3 regions of the Pseudomonas sp. NPDC089996 genome follow, and region 1 is predicted to be linked to each of the others. Evidence: predicted binding sites of a transcription regulator. Region 1 holds the regulator's gene; each other region holds the start of a gene.
The links. Region 1 encodes FliA, which starts transcription of late flagellar genes. Its sites were predicted from a motif close to CTAAAGTTTNNNNNNNNNNNGCCGNTAA; they were not measured.
Positions count from the first base shown of each region.

Region 2: the regulator FliA is predicted to act here: its motif matches at 1,703-1,730, upstream of ACIPW4_RS09080 (methyl-accepting chemotaxis protein).
Region 3: the regulator FliA is predicted to act here: its motif matches at 3,230-3,257, upstream of ACIPW4_RS04955 (methyl-accepting chemotaxis protein).

Region 1 covers NZ_JBIVGA010000008.1:227,455-232,146, forward strand. Annotated here, with positions in the region: gene ACIPW4_RS16430 (chemotaxis protein CheA) at 1-583, opposite strand, end outside; gene ACIPW4_RS16435 (protein phosphatase CheZ) at 596-1,384, opposite strand; gene ACIPW4_RS16440 (chemotaxis response regulator CheY) at 1,403-1,777, opposite strand; gene fliA (RNA polymerase sigma factor FliA) at 1,897-2,637, opposite strand; gene fleN (flagellar synthesis regulator FleN) at 2,634-3,467, opposite strand; gene flhF (flagellar biosynthesis protein FlhF) at 3,561-4,692, opposite strand, start outside.
Region 2 covers NZ_JBIVGA010000004.1:261,967-266,658, reverse strand. Annotated here, with positions in the region: gene ACIPW4_RS09080 (methyl-accepting chemotaxis protein) at 86-1,651, opposite strand; gene ACIPW4_RS09075 (16S rRNA (uracil(1498)-N(3))-methyltransferase) at 1,752-2,459, opposite strand; gene tatC (twin-arginine translocase subunit TatC) at 2,456-3,244, opposite strand; gene tatB (Sec-independent protein translocase protein TatB) at 3,241-3,615, opposite strand; gene ACIPW4_RS09060 (twin-arginine translocase TatA/TatE family subunit) at 3,619-3,891, opposite strand; gene ACIPW4_RS09055 (phosphoribosyl-ATP diphosphatase) at 3,918-4,253, opposite strand; gene hisI (phosphoribosyl-AMP cyclohydrolase) at 4,255-4,647, opposite strand.
Region 3 covers NZ_JBIVGA010000002.1:451,435-456,126, forward strand. Annotated here, with positions in the region: gene ACIPW4_RS04935 (HlyD family efflux transporter periplasmic adaptor subunit) at 1-16, opposite strand, end outside; gene ACIPW4_RS04940 (MarR family winged helix-turn-helix transcriptional regulator) at 47-520, opposite strand; gene ACIPW4_RS04945 (FecR family protein) at 782-1,789, shown strand; gene ACIPW4_RS04950 (Na+/H+ antiporter family protein) at 1,794-3,113, opposite strand; gene ACIPW4_RS04955 (methyl-accepting chemotaxis protein) at 3,382-4,692, shown strand, end outside.

The DNA of each region.
Region 1 (4,692 bases):
ATTCGGCGTCGGTGATGTCGTCACCCGAACCGCTCAGGGTCTCGCCCTGCATCTGCTGTTCGGCGGCAGCCGCTTCGGCTTTGACCGCATCGAGCGAATCGAGCAGTTGCTCGAACTCGGTGTCGGTGATGTCCGCTTCGCTGGCCACAGGCTCAGGCGCAGCTTCGACGAGCGATACAGCGGTGTCGGCGCTGGCAGGTTCCGCCAGGCGCGACAACGCCGCCAGCAGCTCCGGAGTGGCCGGAGTCACTTCACTGCGCTCACGCACCTGGCCGAACATGCTGTTGACCGTATCCAGTGCTTCGAGCACCACGTCCATCAGTTCCGCGTCGACCCGGCGCTCACCTTTGCGCAGGATGTCGAACACGTTCTCGGCGATATGGCAGCACTCCACCAGCTCGTTCAGCTGAAGGAAGCCGGCGCCCCCTTTTACAGTGTGGAAACCGCGAAAGATCGCATTGAGCAGGTCGGCATCGTCGGGCCGGCTTTCCAGCTCGACCAGTTGCTCGGACAGTTGCTCAAGAATTTCGCCGGCTTCTACCAGGAAATCCTGAAGGATTTCTTCATCGGCGCCGAAGCTCATTAAACGTGCTCCTTAAAAACCCAGGCTGGACAGCAGATCGTCGACGTCGTCCTGACCGGACACAACGTCTTCACGCTTATCGGCATGAATCTGCGGACCTTCACCCCGAGTCGGATGTTTTTCTTGATCTTTTTCAGCGCGCAGCTGCTGGTGGTCATGTTCGATACCGGCAAAGCGGTCGACCTGACTGGCCATCAGCACGAGCTTGAGCAGGTTGCTTTCCACTTCGGTCACCAGCGCAGTCACGCGCTTGATCACCTGGCCGGTCAGGTCCTGATAGTCCTGGGCCAGCAGAATGTCGTTGAGGTGGCCGGCGACCTTGCGGTTGCCCTCGGCGCTGTGCGTCAGGAAACTGTCGACGCGCCTGACCAGCTCGCGGAACTCCGGCGCGGCGACTTCGCGGCGCATGAAGCGCTGCCAATCGACGCTCAAGCCTTGCGCCTCGGCTGCCAGGTCGTTGAGCACCGGGGTGCTCTCCTCCACCAGGTCCATGGTGCGGTTGGCGGCACCTTCGGTGAGCTTGACCACGTAGGACAGGCGTTCGGTGGCGTCGGTGATCTGCGAGACTTCCTCGGCCTGCGGCATGCGCGGGTCGATCTGGAAGCTGACGATCGCGCTGTGCAGCTCACGGGTGAGCTTGCCGACTTCCTGATACAGGCCACGGTCGCGGGTCTGGTTCAGCTGATGGATCAGCTGCACGGCATCGCCGAAGCGCCCCTTCTCAAGGCTCTCGACCAGTTCCTGCGCGTGCTTCTTGAGGGTCGATTCGAACTCCCCCAAGGACGTGTTTGATGACTCCATGGCGCCCCCTGACGTGACTCAGCCGTTGACGCGTTCGAAGATCTTCTCGATCTTTTCTTTGAGCACCTGGGCGGTGAACGGCTTGACCACGTAACCATTGACGCCGGCCTGGGCCGCTTCGATGATCTGGTCGCGCTTGGCTTCGGCAGTCACCATCAGCACCGGCATGGTTTTCAGGCGATCGTGGGCACGGACCTTGCGCAGCAGGTCGATACCGGACATGCCTGGCATGTTCCAGTCGGTCACCAGGAAGTCGTAATGGCCGCTTTCGAGCATCGGCAGCGCGGTGGTGCCGTCGTCGGCCTCATCGGTGTTGGTGAAGCCCAGGTCACGCAACAGGTTCTTGATGATCCGCCGCATCGTCGAAAAGTCGTCAACGATGAGGATTTTCATGTCTTTGTTCAAGTAGACCTCCAAGCAGTCTCAAACGCGCCCGGCCCCCGGGCGCGCGTTAATTCAATTCGGTACAACATGGAAAACGAACGTGGAAAACGACTGCAACGACCCCGGGCTCAACGCGCCCGCCATTCCCCCAGGCGGCTGCGCAGGCGCGCGGCACACTGGCTGTGCAACTGGCTGACACGCGATTCGCTGACTCCCAGCACCTCACCGATTTCCTTGAGGTTCAGCTCTTCGTCGTAGTACAGCGCCAACACCAGCCGCTCACGCTCCGGCAGGTTGGCGATCGCATCGGTCAGCGCAGCCTGGAAGCGCTCGTCTTCCAGATCGCGCGACGGCTCGACCTGGCCACTGGCACCGTCCTCGTGCAGCCCTTCGTGCTCGCCGTCCTGCAACAGGTCGTCGAAACTGAACAGGCGGCTACCCAGGGTATCGTTCAAGATCCCGTAGTAATCATCGAGACTCAACTGGAGTTCGGCAGCAACTTCATGATCTTTAGCGTCGCGGCCAGTTCTTGCTTCAACGGCGCGCATCGCATCGCTGACCATGCGCGTATTGCGGTGCACCGAACGCGGTGCCCAATCGCCCTTGCGGACCTCATCGAGCATGGCCCCGCGGATGCGGATACCGGCGTAGGTTTCAAAGCTGGCGCCCTTGCTGGCGTCGTACTTGTTGGCCACTTCCAGCAGCCCGATCATGCCGGCCTGGATCAGGTCCTCGACCTGAACGTTGGCGGGCAGGCGTGCCAACAGGTGATAGGCGATGCGCTTGACCAGCGGCGCATAGCGTTCCACCAGCTCGTACTGGGCGTCCTTCGACGCCTTGCTGTACATCTTGAAACCGCTCGCGTTCATAACACGGGCCCTGCGCTGGTGGGTTGCACCAGGCGCTCGACGAAGAACTCAAGGTGCCCGCGCGGGTTGGCGGGCAGCGGCCAGCTGTCGACTTTCTGCGCGATGGCCTTGAAGGCCAGGGCGCACTTGGAGCGCGGGAAGGCTTCGTACACGGCGCGCTGCTTCTGCACCGCCTTGCGCACGCACTCGTCGTACGGCACGGCGCCAACGTACTGCAAGGCGACGTCGAGGAAGCGGTCGGTGACCTTGGTCAGCTTGGCGAACAGGTTGCGCCCTTCCTGCGGGCTCTGCGCCATGTTGGCCAGCACGCGGAAACGGTTCATGCCGTAGTCGCGGTTGAGCAGCTTGATCAGCGCGTAGGCGTCGGTGATCGAGGTCGGCTCGTCGCACACCACCAGCAGCACTTCCTGGGCAGCGCGAACGAAGCTGACCACCGAGTCACCAATACCGGCAGCGGTGTCGATCACCAGCACGTCGAGGTTGTCGCCGATCTCGCTGAAGGCCTGGATCAGGCCGGCATGCTGGGCCGGAGCCAGGTGCACCATGCTCTGGGTACCGGAGGCGGCCGGGACGATGCGCACACCACCAGGCCCCTGCAACAGCACGTCGCGCAGCTCGCAGCGGCCCTCGATGACATCGGCCAGGGTGCGTTTCGGGGTGAGGCCCAGCAGGACGTCGACATTGGCCAGGCCCAGGTCGGCGTCCAGCAGCATCACCCGGCGGCCGAGTTCGGCCAGCGCCAGGGACAGGTTCACTGAAACGTTAGTCTTGCCGACGCCACCTTTGCCACCGGTGACGGCGATCACCTGTACGGGATGCATGCTACCCATGTTCGTTGTTTACCTTGTCTCGCTTGGACCCAAGCCACACGCGGAGCATTACTGCCAGCCCCGGAATGTAGGTACTTTGCATACGCTTCATCCTCAACCCGCGCGCCGCGGGTTGTGGTAGAGATCAGCGAACATGTCGGCCATTGCCTCTTCGCTGGGCTCGTCCTGCAACTGCACGTTGACCGCGCGGGTCACCAGTTGGTGCGGGCGCGGCAGGTGCAGGTCGTCAGGAATGCGCGGGCCGTCGGTGAGGTAGGCCACGGGCAGTTCATGACTGATGGCCAGGCTCAGCACATCGCCGAGGCTCGCCGTTTCATCGAGTTTGGTCAGGATGCAACCGGCCAGGCCGCAGCGTTTGTAGCTGTGGTAGGCAGCGGTCAGCACCTGCTTCTGGCTGGTGGTGGCCAGCACCAGGTAGTTCTTCGCGGCGATGCCACGCCCGGCCAGGGTTTCCAGCTGCATGCGCAGAGCCGGGTCGCTGGCCTGCAGGCCGGCAGTGTCGATCAGCACCACGCGCTTGCGCAGCAGCGGTTCCAGCGCCGCCGCCAGTGATTGGCCCGGGTCGACGTAGGTCACCGGCACGTTGAGGATGCGGCCCAAAGTCTTGAGCTGCTCCTGGGCACCGATGCGGAAGCTGTCCATGCTCACCAGGGCCAGGTTCTGCGGGCCGTACTTGAGCACATAGCGCGCCGCGAGCTTTGCCAGGGTGGTGGTCTTGCCCATGCCGGCCGGGCCGACCACGGCGATCACACCGCCCTCTTCGATCGGTTCGACCTGCGGCACTTCGATCATCCGCGCCAGGTGCGCCAGCAACATGCGCCAGGCCTGGCGCGGCTCTTCGATTTCACTGGTGAGGTCAAGCAGTTGCCGGGCAATCGGGCCGGACAGGCCAATACGCTGCAGGCGGCGCCAAAGGTTGGCCTGGGCCGGCTTGCTGCCTTGCAGCTGGTTCCAGGCCAGCGAGCCGAGCTGCACTTCGAGCAGCTCGCGCAGGCCCGACAGCTCCGAGCGCATGGCATCGAACAGGCGCGGGTCGACCGGCGCTGCAGCAGGCGCAGCCGGTGCGGCCGGCACATCGACATGCGGCTCGATCAATGGCTCGGCAGCGGTCAGCGACTGGCCGGCGAACAATTGGCGGTTGCCCTCGCTGGCCTCGGCGCGGTTGTCCAGCTCGGCCTGGGCAGTGGCGATGCGCGACTGGGTCTTGCGCAGCTCTTCTTCCAGC
Region 2 (4,692 bases), on a different contig from region 1:
TGCGATGTCAACGAATCACCGTTGCGCTTGCGCACTCAGATGCTGGAAGACTCGGCCCCGACCGAGTTCTTCGCTGCGCCGAGACTCAAAGGCGGAAGCGCCCAACCAGCCCTTGCAGATGGGTGCCCAATCTGGCCAGCTCCACGCTCGAACTGGCCGTCTCCTCACTCGCCGCCGAGGTCTGGTCGGAAATATCCCGCACATTCATCACGCTGCGGTTGATCTCTTCGGCCGTGGCACTCTGCTGCTCGGCCGCCGTGGCGATCTGCTGGTTCATGGCCTGAATCGACGAAACGGTGTGGGTGATGGTTTCCAGCGAGCTGCCGGCGCGGCGGGTCAACTCGACGCTGCTGTCGGTCAGCTGACGGCTGGCGTCCATCACGCTGGCCACGCGCTGTGTACCGCTTTGCAGGCCGGCGATCAGCTCTTCGATTTCTTCAGTCGATTGCTGGGTGCGCTGGGCCAGGCTGCGTACTTCGTCCGCGACCACCGCAAAGCCGCGGCCGGCCTCACCGGCTCGCGCGGCCTCGATGGCGGCATTGAGCGCCAACAGATTGGTCTGCTGGGCCACCGATTTGATCACATCGAGCACGCTGCCAATCTTGTCGCTTTCGGCCTTGAGCTGGTTCATCGCCTCGCTGGAGTTGACCACTTCGCTGGCCAGGCGCTCGATCTGCGTGACCGCCTCGCTGACCACACGATCACCCTCGCGCGCCTGCTGGTCGGCCATTGCCGCAGCTTCGGAAGCCTGCTCGGCATTGCGCGCCACTTCATGCACGGTGGCGGCCATTTCGTTCATCGCAGTCGCCACCTGGTCGGTCTCGACCTTTTGATTGTTGACCCCTGCGCTGGTCTGTTCGGTCACCGCCGACAGTTCTTCGGCAGCGCTGGCGATCTGGGTTACACCATCGCCGATGCCACCGATCAGCTCGCGCAGGGCCTGGGTCATGCGCTGCATACTGGCTTGTAACTGGCCAAGCTCATCGCGCCGGGTCGCATGCAGGTCCTGGCGCAGGTCGCCGTTGGCCACACGCTCGGCGGCGGCGAGGGTCTGGCGCAGGGGGATGATGATCTGCCGGGTAATGGCCCATGCCGCGAGCAGGCCCAGTATCAAAGCCAGCACCGTAGCCCCGGCAAGCGTTGCCTTGGCCTGGCGGGCGCCGTCGTCACGCACTTGCGTTTGTGAAGCGGTCATGGCTTGGCTGGTCTGAAGCAGCACCGTACCTTGATCGGCCATGCGCTGCAGCGTCTGTGTATTGTCAGCGCCTTGGCGCAGCTCGTTGAACGCGCGGCGGTACTGGCGTACGGCTTCCATTTGCTGGTCCAGGCGCTGGCGGTCGGCAGGCTGCTCGATCAGCGTGAGCATCAGCTGAACCTGGCGCTCGAGATTGCCCAGCGCCTGTTCGATCTCGCCCGATGAGGCCTGGTCAGGCTTGCGCTCGTAGTGCTGGCGGGCGATCCGCAGGTCCTGGGTGTGCTGGAGGATGACCGAGATATTACCGAGCTTGTCACCCCGGTTGATGATGCTGTCCATGCCAAGCCAGCCTGTTACGGTGATGGCAAGGGTCAGCAACAACACCAGGCCGAAGCCCAGCCCCAACTTGCGATTGACGCTTACATTCCCCAGCGATTGGGAAAACCATTGGTACATGTTCGACTCCCCGGCAACATGGCAGCACAGATTGTTGTTGTGTTGCCAACACCATCGGCCTGCGCCGGGGAAACTTGATAGTAAAAAGCTGACCCGATTGTCAGAAAATCCTTGAGAGCAAGGCAGTTACAGCGGTTTCCACGCGCAGGATGCGCTCACCCAGCTGCACGGGAGCCAGGCCGGCCTTGCCAAGCAAATCGATTTCGTAAGGGATCCAGCCGCCTTCCGGGCCGATGGCCAGGGTTACCGGACCATCGACGGCGCGAGGGCAGGCGGGGTAGGGGCCGGGGTGGCCGACCAGGCCAAGGGTGCCGTTGGCGATGGCGGGCAGGCGGTCTTCGACGAACGGTTTGAAGCGTTTTTCGATGATCACCTCGGGCAATACCGTGTCGCGGGCTTGCTCCAGGCCGAGAATCAGGTGCTCGCGAATGGTTTCAGGGTTGAGAAACGGTGTTTGCCAGAAGCTCTTCTCGACCTTGTAGCTGTTGACCAGGATCAGCCGAGGCACACCCAGGGTGGCAACGGTCTGGAACAGCCGGCGCAGCATCTTCGGTCGCGGCACGGCCAGCACCAGGGTCAGTGGCAGCTTGGCCGGTGGTTGCTGGTCGAAGGCCACTTCCAGCTCGGCTTCGTGCTGTTCCAGGCGCAGCACTGTGGCCTTGCCCATCAAGCCGTTGATGCGCCCCACGCGCAGCGTGTCGCCCACGGCGACGCGGTGAATATCCTGCATGTGGATGAAGCGCCGATCAGCGAGGACGACGCGGTCGGCCGCGACGAAGTCGGCCTCTTCGAGGAGTAACAGGTTCACGGCTGGGTCGCTGGCGGCTGGTCGTTAGGGTCGTTGGCTTCGTCGTCGGCATGGCCGCGCTTGCGTATCAGGCTGCCGCACAGCACGCCGATCTCGAACAGCAGCCACATCGGCACCGCGAGCAGGGTCTGCGAGAAAATGTCGGGCGGGGTGAGGACCATGCCGACCACGAAGCAGCCGATGATCACGTACGGGCGGACCTTCTTCAGGTACTTCACGTCGACCACGCCGATCCACACCAGCAGTACCACGGCAACCGGGATCTCGAAAGCGACACCGAAGGCGAAGAACAGCGTCATGACGAAGTCGAGGTAGTTGGCGATGTCGGTCATCATCGCCACGCCTGCCGGGGTGGCGGCGGCGAAGAACTTGAACATCAGCGGGAACACCAGGAAGTACGCGAAGGCCATGCCGGCGTAGAACAGCAGGATGCTCGACACCAGCAATGGAATGGCGATGCGCTTTTCGTGGCGGTACAGGCCTGGCGCGATGAAGCCCCAGATCTGTTGGAGGATGAACGGGATCGACAGGAACAGCGAGACGATCATGGTCAGCTTGAACGGCGTCAGAAACGGCGAGGCCACGTCGGTGGCGATCATCGTCGCGTTGGCCGGCAAGTGGTCGCGCAGTGGCGCCGATACCAAGGTGTAGATCTGCTGGGCGAAGGAGAACAGCCCGGCAAAGATCAGGAAGATGACCGCCACGCAGCGCAACAGGCGGGTACGCAGTTCGGTCAGGTGCGAAACCAGCGGCATTGGCTGGTCGTGTTGCGGATTTTCGCTCATGGGGCTCGCGGCGGTTGAGGCTGTTCGGTCGGTTCCGGCGTGGCCGTCGGCGCTACTGGCGCTATCGGCGTTGCCGTTGGCGCAACGGCAGGCTCGGTAGCGGTTGGCGACGGTACTGGCGGCTTCTGCGGGTTGAGGATGCGCTTGGCTTCCTCTTCCATCTGCAGGATGTGCTCGTTATGCAGCTGGCGGCGTATGTCGTCGGCACCGATTTCGCGCTCGACTTCCATCTTGATCGCATTGAAGCTGCGTTTCAGCCGCCCTATCCACAGCCCCGCGGTTCGCGCGGCGCCAGGCAGGCGCTCGGGGCCGAGCACCAGCAGGGCGACCAGGCCGACGAGTAGCAACTCGCTGAAGCTGATGCCGAACATGGGTCAGTCTTTCCGCTGCGGCTCTTGGACCGGCTGGGCCTGGCCCTCGATGGTGTGGCCTTGCTGCGGCTGCGCAGTGTTCTGCACCGGCGGTACAGGCTGGGCGGGCGGCGGGGTGTGCTCGGCCGGCTTGGTTTCTTCGTCGTTCATGGCCTTGCGGAAGCCCTTGATCGATTCGCCCAGGTCGCCGCCGAAGTTCTTCAGCTTCTTGGTGCCGAACACCAGAACCACGACCACCAGCAGGACGATCCAGTGTTTCCAGTCAAAAATACCCATGTTGCTCTCCTAGAATTCTATTTCGCTCAGGCCGAAGGCTGACGCGCGGCCTTTTCATCGTGCCCGGAAAGCCCGAAACGGCGCTCCAGTTCGTCGAGCACGGCTTGTGGATGCTGGCCCAGTGCGCTGAGCATGACCAGGCTATGGAACCACAAGTCTGCGGTTTCATAGATGACATCACTGTAATCCTTGCTCACGGCGGCGTCTTTGGCCGCGATGATGGTCTCGACAGACTCTTCGCCGAGCTTTTCGAGGATCTTGTTCAGGCCCTTGTGGTACAGGCTGGCCACGTAGGAGCTGTCGGGCGCCGCTTGTTTGCGCTCTTCGAGCACTTCGGCCAGGCGGTTGAGGGTGTCGCTCATGTCAGTGTCCTGCGCTGTAAATGGCATCCGGGTCTTTCAGAACCGGGTCGACGGGGTTCCACTGGCCGTCCTCGAAGACGCGATAGAAGCAGCTTTCGCGGCCGGTATGGCAGGCGATATGGCCCAGTTGCTCGACCATCAGGATGATCACGTCGGCGTCGCAGTCCAGGCGCATTTCGTGCAGCTTCTGCACATGGCCGGACTCTTCGCCCTTGCGCCACAGCTTGCCACGCGAACGCGACCAGTAGATGGCACGTTGCTCGACGGCGGTCAACGCCAGCGATTCGCGGTTCATCCAGGCCATCATCAGCACGCGTCCGGTCTTGTGGTCCTGGGCGATCGCCGGTACCAGGCCATCGCTGTTCCACTTGATCTCGTCCAGCCAGTCTTTCATCGTCGACTCCAAGGCGGGCCCGCTCCTGTGCCGGGCCCTTTGCGC
Region 3 (4,692 bases), on a different contig from region 1:
CTGTGGGAGTGGCCATGACAATACCTTGGAATATGCGTAACAGGGATCAACGATCGCCGAAGCGGCGGATCGTCAGAGGGTCGCCGGCGCCAAGAAGCACCTTGGCCAGCAGGCCTTCGAGGGTCTTCAGCTCGTCTGGCTGCAACACGCCGACCAGTTCGTTCATCGCCGCTGCGCCAATTTCTGGCAGGCGGTCGGCCAGGCGCTGACCGTCGGCGCTCAGCGCCAGGCGCACCTGGCGGCGGTCATCGGCGCAGCGGTTGCGCAGCAGCAGGCCCTTCTGCTCGAGGCGGTCGAGCATGCGGGTCATCGAACCGCTGTCCAGGCCCAGGTAGCGGCAAAGTTCGGCCGGGGTATCCACCTGGTACTGGGTGACGATGATCAGCACCTTGAACTGTGCGGCGGTGACGCCCTCGGATTCGAGGTGCCAGTCGAGAATGCGGTCTTTGAGGATCGCCGCCCGGCCCAGCAGCATGCCGATGGCGCAGGTCTGGAAGTTTTCCGGGTTGAAATGGGACATCGGGGTCTGCTCGGGCAATTGTTTAAAAATATTACTGCCTAGGCAGTGAATGTCAAAGCTTTGATTAGGGGGCTATGTAAAAATTCACTTTGAGCGGGCGTGCGCACTCCATGATGGCCAAAAGCCCCGCGAGGTATTCTCAAACGCGCAAATTCCCTTGCGAAAGCGACAAAAAACCCACATAACTGATAGTCATTCGCCATTACCTCGGTTCTCGGGACCCCCTTTGCAGGGGTAGAATGCGCAAAACCCGGAGCCACGATGAATCAAGACCGCCTCACGCCCAGCCCAGACGATGCCATCACCGACGCCGCCGCGCATTGGTGCATGCGCCTGCACGCCGACGATTGCACGCTGGTCGAACGTGACGCGTTCGCCCGCTGGCTGGCGGCCGACCCGCGTCATGCCGAGGAATACCAGGCGATGCTGGAAATCTGGCAAACGGCCGACCAGTTGCCCCGCACCGCCACGATCATCGACTTCAACCCACCTGCACGGCATGCGCCACGGGCACGTAACTGGCGGCCTCTGGCCTCGGCAGCGGCACTGGCCCTGCTGGCCCTGCCGCTGGCCGGCTGGGTGGGTTGGGAGCAAGGCTGGCTGCCCAACCACTACCAGCATTTCGAAGCCGGTAACGACATGCAGACCGTGCAGTTGAGCGACGGCAGCACGGTCGAGCTCAACCTCCACACCGAACTGACCTACTTCAACTACAAGGACCAGCGTCAGGTCACGCTCAAGCGTGGTGAAGCCTTCTTCAAGGTGCAGCACGACAGCAGCCACCCGTTCATCGTCCGCGCTGGCCGCGGCCAGACCCGCGTCACCGGTACCCAGTTCAACGTCTGGAAGTACCAGGATCAGGTCAAGGTCACCTTGGTGCAGGGCTCGGTGCTGGTCAGCAGTGATGGCAACGCGGGCGGCTACCGCCTTGGCCCTGGCATGCAGGCCAGCTACCACACCGGCGACTTCGAGCCGCAACTGGCCGAAAACGACGACTACGACAACAGCCTGGCCTGGCGCAACGGCAAGCTGGTGCTCGACAACCTGAGCCTGGAACAGGCCCTGCCGGTGATCAACCGCTACCTCGACGCCCCGCTGCTGCTGGCAGACCCCGGCACCGGGCGCATGCGCATCAGCGGCATCTACAACACCCGCGAGGTCGGGCAGCTGGTGGACAAGCTGCCCAAGGTGCTGCCGATCTACCTGACCCGCAGCAAGGACGGCAGCACCGTCCTCAACAGCATCTCCCCGCCACCCGACAAGGGCTGACGCCTTACAGCGTCATCGCCGCCAGCCAGCCGAACGCCAGCAGCGGCAGGTTGTAGTGGAGGAAGGTGGGAACCACGGTGTCCCAGATGTGGTGGTGCTGGCCATCCACATTCAGCCCCGAGGTCGGGCCGAGGGTCGAGTCCGAAGCCGGCGAGCCGGCATCGCCCAGGGCACCTGCGGTACCGACAATGCACACGGTGGCCAGTGGGTCGAAGCCCAGTTGCACGCACAGCGGCACGAAGATCGCCGCCAGGATCGGCACCGTCGAGAACGACGAACCGATGCCCATGGTCACCAGCAACCCCACCAACAGCATCAGCAAGGCGCCCACGCCCTTGCTGTGGTCGATCCATTGTGCAGAGGCCTCGACCAGGCTCTGGACCTCGCCAGTGGCCTTCAGCACATCGGCAAAGCCCGAGGCGGCAATCATGATGAAGCCGATCATGGCCATCATCTTCATGCCTTCGGTGAACAGGTCGTCGGTGTCCTTCCAGCGCACGATGCCCGACAGCGAGAAGATCAGGAAACCGACCATGGCGCCGATGATCATCGAATCCAGCCACAACTGCACGATGAACGCCGCAGCGATCGCCAGCCCCGCCACCAGCAGGGTCAGCGGGTTGTACCGGACGCTGACCTGCTCGACCTGCTCGATGCGCGCCAGGTCGTAGTCGCGCTTCTTGCGGTAGCTGATGAACACCGCCAGCAGCAGGCCGGCGAACATGCCGGCGGCCGGAATGGCCATGGCATGGGTGACGTTGACCCCACTCACATCGACCCCGGCCCGAGCGACATTGGCCAGCAGGATCTCGTTGAGGAAAATGTTGCCAAAGCCCACCGGCAGGAACATGTACGGCGTGATCAGGCCGAAGGTGATCACGCAGGCAATCAGCCGGCGGTCGATGCGCAGGCGCGTCAGCACGTACAGCAGTGGCGGTACCAGCAGTGGAATGAAGGCGATGTGGATGGGCAGGATGTTCTGCGACGACACCGCCACCACCAGCATCAGGCCGATCAGCAGCCATTTGACCTTGCCGCCATTGGCATGGCCCTGGCGGTCGATCATGGCCAGGGCACGGTCGGCCAGGGCATGGGCCAGGCCCGATTTGGCGATGGCCACGGCAAAGGCGCCGAGCAACGCGTAGGACATGGCCACCGTGGCGCCGCCACCGAGGCCACCATTGAAGGCCTTGAGCGTGCCTTCGATCCCCAAGCCGCCGACTAGGCCGCCGGCCAGTGCACCGATGATCAGGGCGATGACCACGTGCACGCGGGACAGGCTGAGTATCAGCATGATGCCGACTGCGGCGATCACTGCATTCATGGTTTGAGTTTCCTCTAGCGACAGACAAAAAGCGCGCACTCTGACGGAGTGCGCGCTAGATGTCAAAAGCGCCATATTACGGCGCATTTCGCAGTCATATTAAATTGAATGTTTGAATAAAGAAAAAAGCGCCAGGGTCGATATAGGTGGGAGGCCGAGAGATCGAGCGCCGCGCGGGCGGCGCTCGATCTCTCAGGCGACAGAAGCGTCACAGCGAACACCCCCCAGCCCCTCAAAAACCCTTACTGCATAAAAAGGGACTCACCCCATGCCTTTGCGACAACTCTCCATCCAGTGGAAGATCACCCTGCTCGCTGGTCTCTGCCTCGCTGGCATCGTCACCCTGCTCGTCGGCCTTTCGCTGTATCGCATGGACCACAGCTCGGACCTGGTGAAGGCCAGCAGCATGCAGATGCTCACCGAAGCCGCGCAAGCGCGTATCGAGTCGCAAGGCGAAGTCCAGGCCCTCAACATCCGCCGCCAGTTCATGGACGCCTACCAGTACGGCGCGGGCTTCTCGCGCCAGGTGCTGTTCCTGCGTGAACAGGCGGAGAAACGCTTCCTCGACGCCTTCGACCTGCGTGAAGACCTGACCCGCCAGGTGCGCACCGCCCTGCAGGCCAACCCTGACCTGCTTGGCCTGTCGCTGGTGTTCGAACCCAATGCGCTGGACAACAAGGACAGCCTGTTCGCTGACAAACCCGAGCTGGGCAGCAACGAAACCGGGCGCTTCTCGCTGTACTGGTCACAGCCGCGTGCCGGCCAGCTGACTGCCATGGCCCTGCCCGAGCACGACCTGGCCAATACCGAGATCGGCCCCAGCGGCCAGCCGGCCAACACCTGGTGGACCTGCCCGCGCAGCACCGGCAAGGTCTGCGTGGTGGAGCCGTACTTCTATGACATCGACGGCCAGCGCGTGCTGATGACCAGCATCGTCTTCCCGCTGGCGGTCAACGGCAAGATCATCGCCACCCTGTCCATCGACATCAACCTCAACAGCCTGCAGGCCCTGAGCCAGGACGCCAGCCGCAGCCTCTACGAAGGCCGCACCACGGTCGGCATCCTCAGCCCGGTCGGCCTGCTGGCCGGTTACAGCGCCGATGCCAGCAAGCTGGCCCAACGCTTCGCCCAGGTCGACCCGCGCCAGGGCGCCGAGTTGGTGCGCAAGCTGGCTGAGGGCAAGCTCAGCATCCTTCACGACCAGGCCCGCCTGAAGGTACTGGCAGCCTTTGAACCGATCCCCGGCGCCCAGCCCTGGGGCGTGCTGCTGGATGTTCCGGAAAATGCCCTGACCGGCCCCGCCGAAGCGCTCAAGCAAGAGCTGGATACCCTGAACACCAGCGGCACCCTGCTGGAACTGGGCCTGGGCCTGGCTGCAGCTATTGCCGGCTTGCTGCTGGTCTGGCTGATGGCCCGTGGCGTCACCAAGCCGATCCTCGGCGTGGCCGCGATGCTCAAGGACATCGCCAGCGGCGAAGGTGACCTGACCCGCCGCCTGACTTACGACAAGCGCGACGAACTCGGCGAACTGGCCGGCTGGTTCAACCGCTTTCTCGACAAACTGCAACCAACCATCGCC